One region of the Sutcliffiella sp. FSL R7-0096 genome, then DNA from elsewhere that is predicted to be linked to it. Evidence: a T-box and tRNA genes for the amino acid it is inferred to sense, from the RefSeq annotation. Region 1 holds a T-box; the other holds one or more tRNA genes.

Region 1 (3,261 bases):
TTGGTTAAAGATAAAGTTGTTCTCATCACCGGAGCAGCCCAAGGAATAGGATACGAAATAGGAAAACGTTTTGCCGAAGCTGGAGCAAAAGTTGTTTTGACTGATCTGAATGAGGAGAACGTTGTAGAAGCAGGAGAAGGCTTGAACCGTCTGGGGTTCACAGCAATGGGTTTACGTTGTGATGTAACTTCGGAAGAAGAGTTGAAATCTGTGATTGATGCAACGGTCTCTGAGTTTGGACGGTTGGATGTACTGATAAATAATGCAGGATTGCAATATGTATCTATGATTGAAGAATTCCCTACAGAAAAATTCGAGTTACTGACACGAGTCATGCTTGTGGCACCTTTTGTCGCTACAAAGCACGCTTTTCCGGTCATGAAAGCCCAAGGGTTCGGGAGGATATTAAATATGGCTTCCATTAACGGCTTGATCGGATTTGCAGGGAAGGCAGCATATAACAGTGCCAAACACGGAGTCATTGGTTTGACAAAAGTCTCTGCCTTAGAGGGAGCCGCCGATGGAATCACTGTTAATGCATTGTGCCCTGGGTATGTGGATACTCCGCTAGTCCGAGGACAGCTGAAGGATCTGGCAGAGACACGGAAGGTACCGTTGGAAAAAGTATTGGAAGAGGTCATTTACCCACTTGTCCCGCAGCGCAGACTGCTGCAAGTGAAGGAGATTGCCGATTATGCAATGTTTTTAAGCAGCGACGCGGCTGGAGGCGTTACCGGGCAAGCAGTCGTGATAGATGGTGGATATACGGTGCAATAATCTTTTGATGGGTTGAGTCTCAGGTTACCACTTTTTAAGGAAGGTGGAACCTGGGGCTTTTTGTATTTAAACTCTAATATGTAGCTGTCGAAAAATAAAATCAATTTTTTTGATCTATTAGTTGCATAATTTTTCCTCCGCACATATAATAAAACTAATTAATCAATTATATTTGATATAAGAAGGAGGGAAGAATATGAACACACATCCATATACACTTTCAAAATTGAACGAACAAAGAGTAGAGAGCTTGCAACATGACAGCCGATTGGCAATGGAATCTAATGGAAGAAGAATAAACATGATCAGCTATCTGCAAAACTTATATGCCCAAGTTATCAGACACAGCCAGAGTCAACAAAAAGATCCATGCTGTGCACAAAATTAATTTTGTATAATAAATCAAAAAATATTGATTTAACACAAAGGAGGAAAAGATATGTTCTCATTTTTAAAAAAGAAAGAATCCAACTGTTGTGAAGTGGAAATCATAGAAGTGAAGGAAGACCGCGTATGTTGTGAAGAAGTGAAAAAAGAGGATTGCTGCAACGAAAGCCAGAACGAAAAGGTATCATCCTGTTGCTAAAGCTACTGTGACATGGCATGGAATACATTTCCGAAAAACGTTTATAATGGATAGGGAAAATACCCCTTGCAGTTTTTAAGCAAATTCATTACAATACAAACTAACAACTAAAATTTATACGTTGAAAAGGATTAGTAGTGGACGAAACGAGCATAGAGAGTTGACGGGTGGTGGAAGTCAACAAACGATCGTACATGAACTCGCCTTGGAGTAGCAAGTGTGAACCCTTCATGCAGAAGGTAGTAATATTTCGCCGTATCATCCGCGTTAAGGATTCGAGTGATTGTCATGGTGTAGCTGTGACAATAATCTGGGTGGTACCGCGGTAGGTTAAGTATATTCAAACCTCTCGTCCCTTTATTGGGATGAGGGGTTTTTTGTATTTATCGGCTGTTTTTTAAAAATTATTTTTACGTTAAAGTTAAACATTTGAGTGGATTGGAGCATAAGGCGAGTGCCTGAAGCGTAAAGAAACGATCAAACTTCAAATAAACAAACAAATTAATGAAGAATAACAGCCTATCCATTTGAATTATCAGGAGGAAGAAAAGATGTCATTTCACCATCAGTCCATTGAAATAAAGTGGCAAAAGTATTGGGAAGAAAATAAAACATTTAAAACACACGAGGAAAAAGGGAAAGAGAAATTCTACGCACTAGACATGTTCCCTTACCCATCCGGCGCAGGCCTGCACGTAGGTCACCCGGAAGGTTACACAGCAACAGATATCCTTTCACGCATGAAGCGTATGCAAGGACAAAATGTCCTGCATCCAATGGGGTGGGATGCATTCGGTCTACCTGCAGAGCAATATGCTTTGGATACAGGAAACGATCCTGCAGAATTCACAGAGCAAAACATTAACACATTCCGCAGACAAATTAAGTCCCTAGGATTCTCCTATGATTGGGACCGTGAAGTAAACACAACAGATCCTGAGTACTATAAATGGACACAATGGATTTTCTTAAAGCTTTACGAAAAAGGCTTGGCATATGTGGACGAAGTCCCTGTAAACTGGTGCCCTGCACTAGGTACGGTTTTAGCAAATGAAGAAGTAATCGACGGGAAATCAGAGCGTGGGGGCCATCCCGTAGAACGCCGTCCGATGAGACAATGGATCCTTAGAATCACAGAATACGCAGATCGACTATTGGAAGACTTGAACGAGTTGGATTGGCCAGAAAGCTTGAAGGATATGCAGCGTAACTGGATTGGCCGTTCGGAAGGTGCGAATGTACATTTCAGCATCGACGGGACAGATGAGAACTTCACCGTTTTCACGACACGTCCGGACACACTTTTCGGCGCCACTTATGCAGTACTGGCTCCAGAGCATCCGTTAGTGAAAAAAATCACAACTGATGAGCAGCGTGACGCAGTAGAAGCCTATATCGCAAAAGTCCAAAGCAAGAGTGACCTTGAGCGTACTGAACTTTCCAAAGAAAAATCCGGTGAGTTCACGGGAGCATTTGCTGTAAACCCTGCTAACGGCGAGAAATTGCCAATCTGGATTGCCGATTACGTATTAATGAGCTATGGAACTGGTGCCATCATGGCAGTGCCTGCTCATGACGAGCGTGACTGGGAATTCGCAACGAAGTTTGACCTTCCTATCGTAGAAGTGGTTGCAGGTGGCGATGTTTCCAAGGAAGCCTATACAGGTGATGGCGAACACGTTAACTCCGATTTCTTAAATGGCCTTGGTAAAGATGAAGCGATTTCCAACATGATCGAATGGTTAGCTGCTAATGCAAAAGGCGAAAAGAAAGTATCCTACCGCCTTCGTGACTGGTTGTTCAGCCGTCAGCGTTACTGGGGCGAGCCGATTCCAATCATTCATTGGGAAGATGGCACGACTACAGCGGTACCGGAAGATCAGCTTCCACTTGTATTA
Region 2 (3,261 bases), 1.2 Mb from region 1:
CTACCCTGGCTGTATTGAAATTCTAACCCGCAGCCCTTATCGGGCTGGGAGACAGTGTCAGGTGGGCAGTTTGACTGGGGCGGTCGCCTCCTAAAGAGTAACGGAGGCGCCCAAAGGTTCCCTCAGAATGGTTGGAAATCATTCGCAGAGTGTAAAGGCACAAGGGAGCTTGACTGCGAGACCTACAAGTCGAGCAGGGACGAAAGTCGGGCTTAGTGATCCGGTGGTTCCGCATGGAAGGGCCATCGCTCAACGGATAAAAGCTACCCCGGGGATAACAGGCTTATCTCCCCCAAGAGTCCACATCGACGGGGAGGTTTGGCACCTCGATGTCGGCTCATCGCATCCTGGGGCTGTAGTCGGTCCCAAGGGTTGGGCTGTTCGCCCATTAAAGCGGTACGCGAGCTGGGTTCAGAACGTCGTGAGACAGTTCGGTCCCTATCCGTCGTGGGCGCAGGAAATTTGAGAGGAGCTGTCCTTAGTACGAGAGGACCGGGATGGACGCACCGCTGGTGTACCAGTTGTCTTGCCAAAGGCATAGCTGGGTAGCTACGTGCGGACGGGATAAGTGCTGAAAGCATCTAAGCATGAAGCCCCCCTCAAGATGAGATTTCCTTTTACTTCGGTAAGTAAGATCCCTGAAAGATGATCAGGTAGATAGGTTCGAGGTGGAAGCATGGCGACATGTGGAGCTGACGAATACTAATCGATCGAGGACTTAACCCAACAATTGAAATAAGTGAACGATATGAATTCTTGATACGAACACATTATCTAGTTTTGAAGGTTCAACCTTCAACTGAATATGTCTGGTAATGATGGCGAAGAGGCCACACCCGTTCCCATACCGAACACGGAAGTTAAGCTCTTCAGCGCCGATGGTAGTTGGGGGATCTCCCCCTGTGAGAGTAGGACGTTGCCAGGCAGATATATGGAGGATTAGCTCAGCTGGGAGAGCACCTGCCTTACAAGCAGGGGGTCGGCGGTTCGATCCCGTCATCCTCCACCATATTTTTTCACACTAGTGAAAATAATTAGATTTTTTCACGTTAGTGAAAATAATCATCCCTAATATGCCGGTGTAGCTCAGTTGGTAGAGCAACTGACTTGTAATCAGTAGGTCGTGGGTTCGACTCCTATCGCCGGCACCATTTTCCTTAACATAGACATAACGAAGTTATGGTCAACTGAATTGCATAAAACCACTTTTATTGCGTGCCATTAGCTCAGTCGGTAGAGCATCTGACTTTTAATCAGAGGGTCGAAGGTTCGAGTCCTTCATGGCACACCATTTATCTTGCGGGTGTGGCGGAATTGGCAGACGCGCTAGACTTAGGATCTAGTGTCTTTGACGTGGGGGTTCGAGTCCCTTCACCCGCATTGTAATTTTATATTAGCGGAAGTAGTTCAGTGGTAGAACACCACCTTGCCAAGGTGGGGGTCGCGGGTTCGAATCCCGTCTTCCGCTCCAACAGATTTGCCGGGGTGGCGGAACTGGCAGACGCACAGGACTTAAAATCCTGCGGTAGGTGACTACCGTACCGGTTCGATTCCGGTCCTCGGCACCAGATTTTTTTACAGCAGTAAAATGACTTTCATTTATAAGCGCCCGTAGCTCAATTGGATAGAGCGTTTGACTACGGATCAAAAGGTTAGGGGTTCGAGTCCTCTCGGGCGCGCCATTATCGGGGAGTAGCTCAGCTTGGTAGAGCACTTGGTTTGGGACCAAGGGGTCGCAGGTTCAAATCCTGTCTTCCCGACCAGCAGGAAACTTTATACAATGGGGCCTTAGCTCAGCTGGGAGAGCGCCTGCTTTGCACGCAGGAGGTCAGCGGTTCGATCCCGCTAGGCTCCACCAACAGAACTTTCGAGTAAATGATCTTTGAAAACTAAACAAAACAACAGCGTCATAACGTTAATCCTACGGGATTAACAAAATGATTTAAGTAACACAAGCTAGCAAATTTTGAGCAAAAGCTCAGACTCTTTATTGGAGAGTTTGATCCTGGCTCAGGACGAACGCTGGCGGCGTGCCTAATACATGCAAGTCGAGCGGACCTTTTAAAAGCTTGCTTTTGAAAGGTCAGCGGCGGACGGGTGAGTAACACGTGGGCAACCTGCCTGTAAGACTGGGATAACTTCGGGAAACCGGAGCTAATACCGGATAATATAAGGAACCTCCTGGTTCTTTATTGAAAGATGGTTTCGGCTATCACTTACAGATGGGCCCGCGGCGCATTAGCTAGTTGGTGAGGTAACGGCTCACCAAGGCGACGATGCGTAGCCGACCTGAGAGGGTGATCGGCCACACTGGGACTGAGACACGGCCCAGACTCCTACGGGAGGCAGCAGTAGGGAATCTTCCACAATGGACGAAAGTCTGATGGAGCAACGCCGCGTGAGCGATGAAGGCCTTCGGGTCGTAAAGCTCTGTTGTTAGGGAAGAACAAGTGCGAGAGTAACTGCTCGCACCTTGACGGTACCTAACCAGAAAGCCACGGCTAACTACGTGCCAGCAGCCGCGGTAATACGTAGGTGGCAAGCGTTGTCCGGAATTATTGGGCGTAAAGCGCGCGCAGGTGGTCCTTTAAGTCTGATGTGAAAGCCCACGGCTCAACCGTGGAGGGTCATTGGAAACTGGGGGACTTGAGTGCAGAAGAGGAAAGTGGAATTCCAAGTGTAGCGGTGAAATGCGTAGAGATTTGGAGGAACACCAGTGGCGAAGGCGACTTTCTGGTCTGTAACTGACACTGAGGCGCGAAAGCGTGGGGAGCAAACAGGATTAGATACCCTGGTAGTCCACGCCGTAAACGATGAGTGCTAAGTGTTAGAGGGTTTCCGCCCTTTAGTGCTGCAGCTAACGCATTAAGCACTCCGCCTGGGGAGTACGGTCGCAAGACTGAAACTCAAAGGAATTGACGGGGGCCCGCACAAGCGGTGGAGCATGTGGTTTAATTCGAAGCAACGCGAAGAACCTTACCAGGTCTTGACATCCTCTGACACTCCTAGAGATAGGACGTTCCCCTTCGGGGGACAGAGTGACAGGTGGTGCATGGTTGTCGTCAGCTCGTGTCGTGAGATGTTGGGTTAAGTCCCGCAACGAGCGCAACCCTTGATCTTAGTTGCCAGCATTCAGTTGGGCACTCTAAGGTGACTGCCGGTGACAAACCGGAGGAAGGTGGGGATGACGTCAAATCATCATGCCCCTTATGACCTGGGCTACACACGTGCTACAATGGACGGTACAAAGGGCAGCAAAAC

The links. The T-box of region 1 lies ahead of leuS (leucine--tRNA ligase). A T-box ahead of a tRNA ligase gene usually reads a tRNA of that ligase, here a tRNA-Leu.
Region 2: it encodes a tRNA-Leu, which carries the amino acid that the T-box ahead of leuS (leucine--tRNA ligase) is inferred to sense. The anticodon was not compared.

What each region holds. Positions count from the first base shown of each region.
Region 1 covers NZ_CP152003.1:3,824,688-3,827,948, reverse strand. Annotated here, with positions in the region: gene MKY77_RS19640 (3-hydroxybutyrate dehydrogenase) at 1-777, shown strand; gene MKY77_RS19635 (hypothetical protein) at 974-1,165, shown strand; gene MKY77_RS19630 (hypothetical protein) at 1,217-1,363, shown strand; T-box leader at 1,476-1,723, shown strand; gene leuS (leucine--tRNA ligase) at 1,915-3,261, shown strand, end outside.
Region 2 covers NZ_CP152003.1:100,711-103,971, forward strand. Annotated here, with positions in the region: rRNA gene MKY77_RS00500 (23S ribosomal RNA) at 1-726, shown strand, start outside; rRNA gene rrf (5S ribosomal RNA) at 809-925, shown strand; tRNA gene MKY77_RS00510 (tRNA-Val) at 934-1,009, shown strand; tRNA gene MKY77_RS00515 (tRNA-Thr) at 1,076-1,151, shown strand; tRNA gene MKY77_RS00520 (tRNA-Lys) at 1,216-1,291, shown strand; tRNA gene MKY77_RS00525 (tRNA-Leu) at 1,300-1,380, shown strand; tRNA gene MKY77_RS00530 (tRNA-Gly) at 1,397-1,471, shown strand; tRNA gene MKY77_RS00535 (tRNA-Leu) at 1,480-1,568, shown strand; tRNA gene MKY77_RS00540 (tRNA-Arg) at 1,606-1,682, shown strand; tRNA gene MKY77_RS00545 (tRNA-Pro) at 1,687-1,763, shown strand; tRNA gene MKY77_RS00550 (tRNA-Ala) at 1,783-1,858, shown strand; rRNA gene MKY77_RS00555 (16S ribosomal RNA) at 1,988-3,261, shown strand, end outside.